Regions from separate parts of the Fusibacter sp. A1 genome, predicted to be linked through region 2. Evidence: a T-box and tRNA genes for the amino acid it is inferred to sense, from the RefSeq annotation. Region 2 holds a T-box; the other holds one or more tRNA genes.

Region 1 (5,906 bases), on a different contig from region 2:
ACGTTCTTAATAAAAAATTCATCCACATGGGGAGCACAAGTAGGACCACGAGCCACTTCTCAACCCTTGCAGGCAGTTTCGTCAACATATAGGCGACTGGATAACCAAGTACCAGACACAGGGCTGTGGCCACAAGCGCCATAACAAACGACCGGATACCGATACGCATCACCAAGGGATCAAACAGTCGAAAGACACTTTCCAAAGAAAAAGCGTATCCCGCTTCCGTTGTTTTGGTAAAAGCCAAGAAAAGAATCATCAATAGTGGAATAATGATAAATAGCGCGCTCCATACTAAATAAGGGGCACTACTGTATCTTTTCATCATAAGCTCACCTTTTCCATGACATGAATGTCTTCAGGACCGAAATTCAACGAAACCATTTCTCCTTTTGACCTCATCCTTGTGGAATGGACAAGCCACTCGAATCCGCTCGACTCAATCAGCATCTCATAATGAACACCTTTGAAAACCACAGAAGACACAATACCGTTCACTCCACCATTTGGATCGTTCAAGGTGATATCTTCCGGTCGTATCACAATTTCAACGTTCTCATTTTTCGTAAAATCCTTATCTACGCAGATGAACTCATGCCCCAGAAAAGCCACTTTATAGTCGTCGATCATCACCCCTGAGATAATGTTCGACTCTCCTATAAAATCAGCTACAAACGCATTTTCAGGCTCGTTGTAGATATCTGTCGGAGACCCGATCTGCTGAATGACCCCATGGTTCATGATGATGATCTTATCCGACATCGTCAGCGCTTCTTCCTGGTCATGGGTGACATAGATAAATGTGATCCCTACCTCTTGCTGCATTGCCTTAAGCTCATGCTGCATTTCTTTTCTAAGCTTTAAATCAAGCGCTCCAAGCGGTTCGTCAAGCAAAAGGACCTTAGGCTCGTTGACCAGTGCCCTTGCAATGGCAATTCTCTGCTGTTGGCCTCCACTTAGCGCATTGATTCTTCGTTTTTCATATCCTGCCAGGTTTACGAGCTCAAGCATCCTGTGTACACGATTTCTGATTTCGCTCTCAGAAATCTTTTTTATCCTAAGACCGAATGCGATGTTTTCATAAACGTTCAGATGTGGAAATAGAGCATACTTCTGAAAAACAGTGTTAATCTGTCTTTCATATGGCGGTATGTCATTTAATCTTTTCCCATCAAAGCGTATTTCTCCAGAAGTAGGTTTTTCAAAACCACCGATCATTCTCAAGGTAGTTGTTTTACCACATCCGCTTGGTCCCAATAGGGTTAAAAACTGATTTTCATTAATCCATACGTCCAAGTCATTCACAACTGTGTCTTCACCGTATACTTTTGTAAGCTTACTTGTCTCAATTATCCTGCTCATCATACTCTCCTAAAAACTCGGTGGTGTACTAATCATCAAAACAGTCGCAGGCCGTTTGTAAGGATTAGAGATGCGGTGCCATATATTCGAGCGATAATAGAAACTTTCACCCTTTTTGATTCGATATGTTTTTTTACCCAGCTGCACTTCAATTTGACCCGTCAAACAATAACCGAACTCTTCTCCTTCATGAGACTCCTCGTCGGTGTATACCCCCATCGGATCAAGTTCGATTAAAATCGGCTCCATATCGTTTTTCTGAGAATTACTGATCAACCATGAAACCTGATGTCCCAGTTCTTCATTTTGCGTCGTAAAGATATCCTCTGGTCCGAATACGATTTTCTCATCATGCTCTTCGCTGAAAAACTCATTCAGATTAGTACCTAACGTATCTAGGATATCAACAAGCGTAGCAATGGAAGGCGAAGTCAGATCACGTTCCATCAGCGAAATGAATCCTTTCGATAGGTCACATCTTGAAGCCAGTTCCTCTTGTGTCAAATTGTTCTCTAACCTAAGTCTTTTGATCTTATTCCCGATATTCAAATTAACACTCCTTTGTATAAACAAACTCCATGTTTAGTATTATAAAACAACACAAATGTAAACGCAAGGTTTAGTAGCACTAAACTTTGTAGAGAACATAAAAAAAACTCAATCGATTGATTGAGTTTTTCTTGATGGAGGCGGCACCCAGATTTGAACTGGGGATAAAGGATTTGCAGTCCTCTGCCTTACCACTTGGCTATGCCGCCATCTTGGAGCGGAAGAAGGGATTTGAACCCTCGACCCTCGCCTTGGCAAGGCGATGCTCTACCACTGAGCCACTTCCGCAGAATGTAAAAATCGTAACACGATTTTTACACTTAATGAAATTGGTGATCCATCCGCGACTCGAACGCGGGACACCCTGATTAAAAGTCAGATGCTCTACCGACTGAGCTAATGGACCATAATTGGAGCGGAAGACGAGATTTGAACTCGCGACCCTCGCCTTGGCAAGGCGATGCTCTACCACTGAGCCACTTCCGCAAAATGGAGCCGATGATGGGACTCGAACCCGCGACCTATTGATTACAAGTCAATTGCTCTACCAATTGAGCTACATCGGCATGTTGAATACATAAAGGTAATTTCATCGCTGTGCGATGACCATTTTATTTTGCCTCGACTTTCGGTATTTACTTCGTAAAACCTACCGTCTGCAAAATAAAATTAATTGGCGATCCGGAAGGGATTCGAACCCTCGACCTCCAGCGTGACAGGCTGGCGTTCTAACCAGCTGAACTACCGGACCGCTTATTGAATTTCGCACTAGGTGCGAAATACAGTAATGTACTCTCGTTGCTGTGCAACGACCATTTTTTATTGCCTCGACTCTCGGTATTTACTTCGTAAAACCTACCGTCTGCAATAAAAAATTGAGATGGTGGGAACAATAGGGATCGAACCTATGACATCTTGCTTGTAAGGCAAGCGCTCTCCCAGCTGAGCTATGCTCCCATGAATCCTCAGCCGATGTAATCATCAACCAAGAATTGTTGTGGTGACCCCTAGGGGAATCGAACCCCTGTTACCGCCGTGAAAGGGCGGTGTCTTGACCGCTTGACCAAGGGGCCTTGAATGGTTGCGGGAACAGGATTCGAACCTGTGACCTTTGGGTTATGAGCCCAACGAGCTACCAACTGCTCCATCCCGCGTTATATTGGCTCCAAGGGTGGGACTCGAACCCACAGCCTACCGGTTAACAGCCGGTTGCTCCACCGTTGAGCTACCTTGGAATCTTGCTTGCTGCCTGTTTCGGCAACAAATACATCTTATAACACACAGCAACTTACGTCAATAGTTTTTTTCAAAAAAAAGTTTGTTTTTTAAAAGATGAAATACTCTGAATTGACGCACAATCCTGCCTATTTTTTTCTACATTATATAGCACAAACACATCCTTGTCATTCTAATTTTTTTTTGATTTTTCAACTTACTTTTCAACCGTTTATTTCTTGTATCAGCACAAAATTCATAACCGTCTCATGCCGATTTTTTTTATCTCAAACTTTGACATACGTTCTCGTTTGCGATATACTCAAACTAATCAGAGGTGATTCTAATGCTATTATTAAAAATTGACATTGAAAACCTAATATTTGTCCATCATCATTAATTCGCGTTTGCACGTCAGTGCAGCGCTTATTGCTGTGCACTGATGGGATTTGAACTTCTACCTGTCAGTGATGACAGGTTTTTTTATTTAAACTTCAATTAAAAACGATATGGAGGCTGACATGGCTAGTAACTTACCCCCAAAAGGTATGAGAGATTTTTTACCTAAAGACAAGGCTTTAAGGGAATACGTGATGAAAGTGATTCGTGAGGAGTATGCGAGAAACGGATTCACGGAAATCGAAACTTCACAAATCGAGAATTTAAGCAATTTGGAAAACAGCGACGGTGGCGATAACACTAAGTTGATATTTAAGATCTTAAAACGTGGCGACAAGTTGAAGTTGAATCAAATCCCAGAATCAGAATCAGCACTTACCGATCTCGGCTTAAGATTCGACCTTACGCTACCGCTCAGTCGTTTTTATGCCAATAACCGAAATGAGTTGCCACCTATATTCAAAGCAATTCAAATAGGCAACGTGTTTAGAGCTGAACGTCCTCAGAAGGGCCGATACAGAAACTTTATCCAGTGTGATGTGGATGTCATCGGCGATGCTACAAACCTGACAGAAATAGAACTGATCAACACAGTCGGCAGCGCGCTCACAAAGCTTGGACTGAATGAACTAACCATTAAGATCAATGACAGAAGAATCTTAAAAGGATTGACCGCTGCAGCAGGATTCGCTCCAGAAGAATTTCAAGATGTAGCGATCACACTCGATAAACTTGATAAAATCGGTCAGGACGGTATCCTAGAAGAGTTGAGCGAAAAAGGATATGGAGAGGATAAAATCACTTCACTCATGCAGCTCAGCGACAAACTTGCAACAGAGGGCCTCACAGCAGCAAAGGAACTTTCTGCAGAGGGCTTTGAGAACATCAATGAAATTATCGAAGTTATTGAATCAGTAGCTGCAAACTACAAGATCGTATTCGACTATTCACTCGTCAGAGGCATGGGATACTATACAAGTACCATATTCGAAGTATTTTACGGCTCACTTGGTTATGCAGTCGGCGGTGGTGGTCGTTACGATGAAATGATCGGCAAGCTTAGCGGAATCGATGTGCCGGCCTGCGGGTTTTCTATCGGCTACGAGCGAATTATCGATATTTTAAGAGAAGAAAAACGTGATATCCCTACAGGTACGCGCCTAGCACTTTTTTATGACACGCGTGACTCCTTGAAAGACGTGATCAAAACATCTATCGAATTAAGAGAAACCTATTCGGTAGTCTCTGTTTTCGCGAAAAAGAAAAAATTCGGTAAGCAGATAGAACGTCTGGCCGAGCAAGGTTTTGACGCCTTCACCGTCTACGCAGAAGAACTTGAGATTAAAGACCTCTAAAAGAGAGGCCACACCCCGATTTAAGGTGTGGCCTCTTTCTATTTAGTAGTCAAATTTTGCTTTTTCCTGTTCAGGATAATGATCAATACAGCCTTGAAGCAAGAAGGTATCGCTTCCCTCTTGTCGCTCTATGATCGTCAGATTGGCCGAATGCATATATGGTTTTTGTGTCCAGAACTCATCCAAAGGAATATTCTGTAGTTGCGAGTAGATTGCCTTTAACACGCCACCATGAGCCACAATCAATATGGTCTCTCCTTCATGCTTCTGGGTGATTTCATCAAGTGCCTCATTCACCCTTTTAACAAAGGTCGCATAAGACTCGCCACAATCCGGTTCAAATGCACTTGGATTTTTCCAAAAATCATCATATCGCTTGGGATTTTCTTCGCGGACCTCATCCCACAACTTACCTTGCCATGAACCAAAGTCCATTTCACATAGTCCTTCAAGTCTTGTGGTTTTGACAGACTTTCCTGCCATAATGATTTCTTGCGTCTCGATAGTTCTTCCGCTAGTGCTCGTATAAACCGCGTCAAAACTGATAGGTTGCAGTCTCTCAGCCAGCCACTGAGCTTGTTTCCTACCAAGCTCAGTCAGTTTTGAATCCAGTTTCCCCTGGCTGCGTCCTTCAAGATTCCACTCCGTTTGTCCATGTCTTGTTAGATAGATCGTAGTCATCTGAACCACCATTAAAGCGCCAGGCACTCGATGACTTTAGCAATCGCCTCTTCCGTGGTAAGCTCTATCTTTTCACCTTTTGAACGTTCTTTAAACTCTACAATACCCTGCTCGGCATTCTTACCTACATTGATAGCGAAAGGAATGCCTATAAGCTCGGCATCCTTAAATTTAACACCTGCACGCTCAATACGATCATCAATAATTACTTCTACACCCCTTGCCTTAAGTTCTTCGTAGATTTTGAAGCCTAGCTCCTGCTGATCTTCCTTTTTTGAATTGACGACTGTTACAATCGCCTTATAAGGAGCCACAGCCACTGGCCATATGATTCCATTTTCATCA
Region 2 (5,906 bases):
AGGGCGACTTGTTGGTGATCAAACACTGGTGGTGGGAACCTGGCATAAAAGTTACCAAGAATTTGCTCAACCATAGAAAAAATGCTTTAAGACGGTTTTCGACTTATCTGGGTGCAAAGGATTTTGTCATCGAAAAAGAGCATTAAAAAGCAAAGAGGCAATCATAAAAAAATGATCGCCTCTTTTTTTATAGAATATTGAATTTGCTGGCAAAAGCCTTCACGCGTGGTAAGCGCTTATCACACAAAATGATTTTAATCGATTTTTGATGTCATAGCTGCTTATAAGTAACACCTTGATGGGTGACAAGCGCTATTTTCGGTGTGATTCCCAAATAGGCGGTTGTGACGTTCTTACCATAGTTCATTGAATCACCGCTAGAAAAAACAGTGATCACGCGACCGCCAAAAAATTCCTTAACGCCTTCCTTTTCCGCCTCATGTCCTCTAAACAAGACATCGATCCCCAAATAAGCGCTATAGGCTTCAAAGTGTTCCCTATTGTACTTGAAGCGTCCTGAGTCCCAGTTTAGTTCGATATCACCTTCTCTAGGGTCGCTCCAGTAGATGTTCTGTACGATCGATCTGTCGACATGATCAAGAATTGACACATCAGTCAGTTTTGAGAGTGAATCGATATAATCGAACCAATGTTCCTTTTCAAGCAGAGGCCTTGCAATACCCGCATGGCAAGCCATATAAACCTTCTCATTTTTCTTGAAAACCGCAATGGTCGCCAGACTTTCAAAGAATGCAAGATAGTCAGAAAGTATCGGAGACAGGATACTTGGATTCTCTTTTTCAAGCGACCTGATAAAGGGAGGAAAATAATCGTTCGGATTCTCATGGTCTGGAATTCGATAAGGTGTCTTCACCGTCCCGTTATTCTCGATGTATCCGCCATCATGATTCCCTCTTAAGAGGTAGACATGCTCAGGAAACACATATTTAAGCGCGAAAATCCAGTCCATCATCTCAAGATGCGCCTTTCCACGGTCGACGTAATCCCCCATAAAAATCAATCGGATCGGAGTCCTGTCGGCGACTTTCTTGAAAAAGTCGCATGCTTTCAATATCGCTTTGCAGCTGATCGGATCGGAATGGATATCACCGATCATTACCGTTTCGATCGTATCCTCCACATCCGGCATGATATAGATGCGGTGGGCTCTGGCGACATGAGTTTGCAGTTTTAGTACCGGTGGAAACTGATTATGCTGCTTCAGCAACTTAGATAGACTCAGTGACTGTTCATTTCTATGAATCTTCATCACAAAAGCCATCAGGTCCTGCTGATCATGTATGATACTGCTCAAATCATCCTGAAAGACATCCCCGATAACCGACCAACGGTGGTCAATCCAGTCCGCCATTTCAAGAAGCTTTCGCTCTGTCAATTCAGGATTCCTTTTTGCAACATCAGATTTTAAATTTTCTAGTTTTGAAATATATCCCATATAATCCTCCTAAACCTCTCATAGCCCAATATAGCATAAAAGCGTTGCATCCGCCATGTTTTATGGGGATACAACGCTGATATACCAGATGATGATTTGAGGCTTAAGGCTTGTTTAGGAAAGCTGCAGATACTCGATTTCAATTGCCTGTGTGCACGCTTTCAGGTCGGATGAAACCGAGTCCAACAGGTCTTCAAACTCAGGTTTAAGGGCAATCGTAAGCTTAGGCATCGTGTCCTTCATGGATAACCCATGTTCCGACTTATACTTTCTGGACTCAGATAGGGCCGCCTTCACCGCATCGCCAAACATGAACAGCGAAGACGAAAAAGAGCTTTCAATCTCCCATTCATGCTCATGGAGCATGGACTTTTCCTCATGGCTTGTATAAAAGGACTGATAGATTTCTTCAGTGATATGGGGCATGTAGATGCCGTAGCACTTCAGTAGTATGAGAAGGGTCTCGTAAACCGCTCTTTGGGCCGATTTTCTTTCACGTTCACCATGTTTTTCGGGCTGATAAAGGCGTTCCTTGACCAGTTCGATATAGTCGTCGCAGTAGTCGTTCCAGAAAAAATCGTCGATCAGCTGTCTTGCTGTTCCCATCTCGTAACGGTCAAGCGCATCGGCCATGTCACGTGTTGTCTTTCTCGCCCGTTCTAAAATCCAGCGGTCGATAGGCAGAAGCTCTATTGAGGCATCCCTTTGATAATCCCGCAAGTGCATCAGTGAAAACTTAGATGCGTTCCACAGTTTGTTCATCAGCCGCTTGGCGGTTTCAAGTTCAGCCGTATCAAAGAAGGTGTCTGTGCCAAGCTTGTTGCCGGCAGTCCAGTACCTGATGGCATCGGCGGCATGATCCTTGATCAGGGCCTCTGGGGTCATCGTGCTGTTGCTCTTTGATTTGCTGATCTTCTCGCCTTTTTTCGCCAGTACGAATCCGCTGATCATGATGTCCTTCCAGGGAATCTCACCTGTGTGGAAGATGCTCTTGGCAATGGAGTAAAACGCCCATGTCCTTATGATTTCATGCGCCTGGGCCCTCATGCTCATGGGTCCTTTAAGTTCTGTTCTCTCGTCGGGTTCCTGCCATTTCTTATTGATCATAGGAGTCATCGACGAGGTCATCCAGGTATCCATGACGGCCGATTCGGCGCTAAAGCTGCGATGGCCGCAGGAACACGCGCTCTCAGGTGATGTCGACAGTGGATTGACAGGCAGCGCATCCATCTTGGCAAGCTTTATCGCACCGCAGGCGTCGCAGTACCAAACCGGAAAAGGAACGCCGAAATACCGCTGACGCGAAATGCACCAGTCCCACTTTAAGTTTTCTACCCAGTGGATGTACCGTGATTTCATGTAGTAGGGATGCCAGTTGATCTGATCTGCCGCATCAAGAAATGCCTGCTTGTGAGGCATCAGTGAGATGTACCACTGCTTAGAGGGCAGTATTTCAATCGCACTGCCGCACCGCTCATGGGTCTGATAACTATGGTGTAGTTGCTCACTCTTAAGCAGGTATCCGTTTTTTTGAAGCCTACCGATGATTGCGGTTCTTGCATCCTTTACACTTAATCCGCCGATATCCGGTATGTTCGAGCTCATCAAGCCGTCAGCCGTGATTGTTTCTCTGTAGGGCAGCTCGTGTTTTTCATACCAGGTAAGATCCGTTACATCCCCGAATGTACAGCACATCACAAGCCCTGTGCCCTTATCCATTTCAGCCTGGTCATCCGCCAGAATCGCAACCTCATGCCCGTAGATCGGAACCGTCGCCATTGTTCCGATCAAGTGCGAGTATCTGGAATCGTCCGGGTGGGCGAAAATGGCGACACAGCCATAGAGCATTTCAGGTCTGGTGGTTGCGATAGTTATGGGGTCGTTTTGTGTGTCGAATCTAATTTGGATAAAGTCCGTGTCCTTCTCATCCGATCCGATCTCAGCCTGGGCGATCGATGTCTGGCAGGTCGTGCACCAGAGTACCGGCGATTCTTTCGTGTAGGCCTTGCCCTCCTCGATCAGTTCGATCAAGGATCGCTGTGCGATCCGCTGGGTGGATTCGCTTATGGTCTGGTACTCAAGTGACCAATCTACAGAAAACCCGAGGGACTGCCAGAGTGATTTGAATTCAGCTTCGTATTTTTCAGTGGTTTTCAGGCAGAGCGCGCTGAAGGCTTCCCTTGACAGATCCTTGGCCCTTATCTTCTGTTCACGTTCCACAAGCCTCTCTGTGGGTAAGCCGTTGTCGTCAAAACCGAAGGGATAAAAAAGATTGTACCCCCTTATGCGTTTGTATCTTGCGATGATCTCGGCCTGGGTATACGAAAAGATATGGCCGATGTGGAGCGAACCGCTTACTGTGGGTGGTGGCGTGTCGATACTGAAGACCGGCTTATATGAAGTTTTGTCATAGGCGTAAAGGTTTGCGTCCTTCCACAGGTCCTGAATTTTTTTGTCTTTGCTTTTAAAATCATAACGTTTTTCCATTCTACTCTCCTTGTCTTCAAACATCAGCTATCCTATCATGCCAATAAAAAACGCCCTAAGCATATATGCTTAGGGCGACTGTTCGCGGTACCACCTAAATTAAGAGTAAACTCTTATCTCATCATGTACAGAGAAATCCTCGATACATTATCCAGATAACGGCGGAATCCGTTGGCGCCTACTTTACTTTTCGGGCCAAAGCTCAGAGACTACTTCGAGACACCCTTCACGAAGATTTTCACCGTCCATCTTCTCTCTAGGCATCGGGTGTGCCTGTACTCCTTCTCGTCATTGCTCAAATTTTATATTGGACTCATTATAGATCTAATATTCAAATAAGTCAACAGGGAGGGGTGAAGAGTTTTTTGAAAAAAAAAGAGGGGGACGAGGGCTTTACCTCGCTTTGCTCGGGTTTTACCTTTGTGCTTCGCACTCAGGGCTTTACTTCGCTTGCGCTCAGGCTGTACTCGCTTTGCTCGGATTGTTGTGGCCTTTGGCCACGCAAGAGCTGTATTAGCCGTGGTCGAAGGCCACGTACAACCCAAGCGTCAGCGCCGTACAGCCTGAGTGCGCAGCACGAAAGTATAACCTGAGCGCAGCGAAGTACAACCCTCTCAAAACTCAATCAACTAAACTCCCTTACCCTTCTACCTTTTTAACTCTTTCAATCTCCATGGACATTCGTTTCCGTTCGTTCCATATTTACATCTTGGCTTGCAGTGGTAGCAGACATTCACACTCTCGCCCGCTATGGCTTTGATTCCCCAGTTGGGATCTGCCAGTATCGCTCTTCCTAGGGCGACAAAATCGCAGTGACCCTCTTTGACCAGCTTTTCCGCTTGTTCAGGGTACCTGATGCCGAACACACATGCTACCGGTATATCCGTGTGCCTTTTAATGACTGAACCCATATAGGTGATCTGTGAAAATTCGAAATCCGCTGGAACTTCGACATCGCCATAGACTATCCCAGACGAGACATTCAAAAGATCAACGCCTGCCCTTTCGAGCTCCTTCACAAAGATAATGTCCTCTTCGAAGGAAGGATCGTTCACTCCGTATCTGTAACCTACCACAAAATCAGGACCGGTCGCTTCCCTTACCGCCTTTACGATTTCAATGCCAAGGCGCATCCTGTTCTCGAGTGTGCCCCCGTAGCCATCTGTTCTTTTATTTGATTTGCTCGATGCGAACTGGCTAAGCAGGTATCCGTGCGCTCCATGGATCTCCACGCCGTCAAGTCCTGCGGTTTTAGCCCTTACGGCAGCCTTTACAAAGGCTTCTTTCACTTCATTGATCTGCTCAAGTGTCATCTCAAGACACTCTTTGGCATCTGTTTTCAGGGGTGATGCTCCATAAACCATAGGTCCTACCGATTTATCGCCTGCATGGACCAGCTGTACAAGGCTTAGCGATTTATTTTCACGGCATGCATCAGCCATCTTGATAAACTGCGGGATATGCGCATCGTCCCACAGCCCAAGTTCGGTGTCGCAAAGACGCCCCGACTTTAAAATGGCAGTCGCCTCTATCACGATCACACCTGCGCCGCCCTTGGCCCTTAGTCCGTAGTGCGATGCCCTATCATGCGTTTCAAATCCCTTATCGTCCGCCCAGTTGAAACATACCAAAGGCGGCATCAAAATCCTGTTCTTCACTTCTATCTTATTGACTCTTATGCTTTGGTCTAAACTTGACATAATTATTCCTCCGTTTGTACCTATTCTAACATACTCAGAAAGTCCTTTGTAAAAAGATTAAACTATGATAGACTGTATCAGCTTATACTAGAAAGTTAGAGGAAGAATGATGAATACATTTAAAGCACTCGGGATCAACGACTCGCTCGTCGATTTGTTGGCCCATCAAGGGATAAAAACACCGTCACCTATCCAATCGATGACCATACCTACCATTTTGGACGGTACCGATGTCATCGCACAGGCCCAGACAGGAACAGGAA

What was found. The T-box of region 2 lies ahead of DWB64_RS10475 (valine--tRNA ligase). A T-box ahead of a tRNA ligase gene usually reads a tRNA of that ligase, here a tRNA-Val.
Region 1: it encodes a tRNA-Val, which carries the amino acid that the T-box ahead of DWB64_RS10475 (valine--tRNA ligase) is inferred to sense. The anticodon was not compared.

The regions. Positions count from the first base shown of each region.
Region 1 covers NZ_QQWI01000012.1:3,373-9,278, reverse strand. The annotation lists gene DWB64_RS15635 (ABC transporter permease) at 1-328, opposite strand, end outside; gene potA (spermidine/putrescine ABC transporter ATP-binding protein) at 325-1,365, opposite strand; gene DWB64_RS15625 (helix-turn-helix domain-containing protein) at 1,372-1,911, opposite strand; tRNA gene DWB64_RS15620 (tRNA-Cys) at 2,047-2,120, opposite strand; tRNA gene DWB64_RS15615 (tRNA-Gly) at 2,125-2,199, opposite strand; tRNA gene DWB64_RS15610 (tRNA-Lys) at 2,242-2,317, opposite strand; tRNA gene DWB64_RS15605 (tRNA-Gly) at 2,323-2,397, opposite strand; tRNA gene DWB64_RS15600 (tRNA-Thr) at 2,402-2,477, opposite strand; tRNA gene DWB64_RS15595 (tRNA-Asp) at 2,586-2,662, opposite strand; tRNA gene DWB64_RS15590 (tRNA-Val) at 2,793-2,868, opposite strand; tRNA gene DWB64_RS15585 (tRNA-Glu) at 2,910-2,984, opposite strand; tRNA gene DWB64_RS15580 (tRNA-Met) at 2,990-3,065, opposite strand; tRNA gene DWB64_RS15575 (tRNA-Asn) at 3,072-3,146, opposite strand; gene hisS (histidine--tRNA ligase) at 3,648-4,880, shown strand; gene DWB64_RS15565 (histidine phosphatase family protein) at 4,923-5,561, opposite strand; gene DWB64_RS15560 (proline--tRNA ligase) at 5,573-5,906, opposite strand, start outside.
Region 2 covers NZ_QQWI01000006.1:244,496-250,401, forward strand. The annotation lists gene DWB64_RS10465 (DNA glycosylase AlkZ-like family protein) at 1-146, shown strand, start outside; gene DWB64_RS10470 (metallophosphoesterase family protein) at 272-1,456, opposite strand; gene DWB64_RS10475 (valine--tRNA ligase) at 1,571-3,943, opposite strand; T-box leader at 4,011-4,244, opposite strand; gene DWB64_RS10480 (NADH:flavin oxidoreductase) at 4,591-5,643, opposite strand; gene DWB64_RS10485 (DEAD/DEAH box helicase) at 5,753-5,906, shown strand, end outside.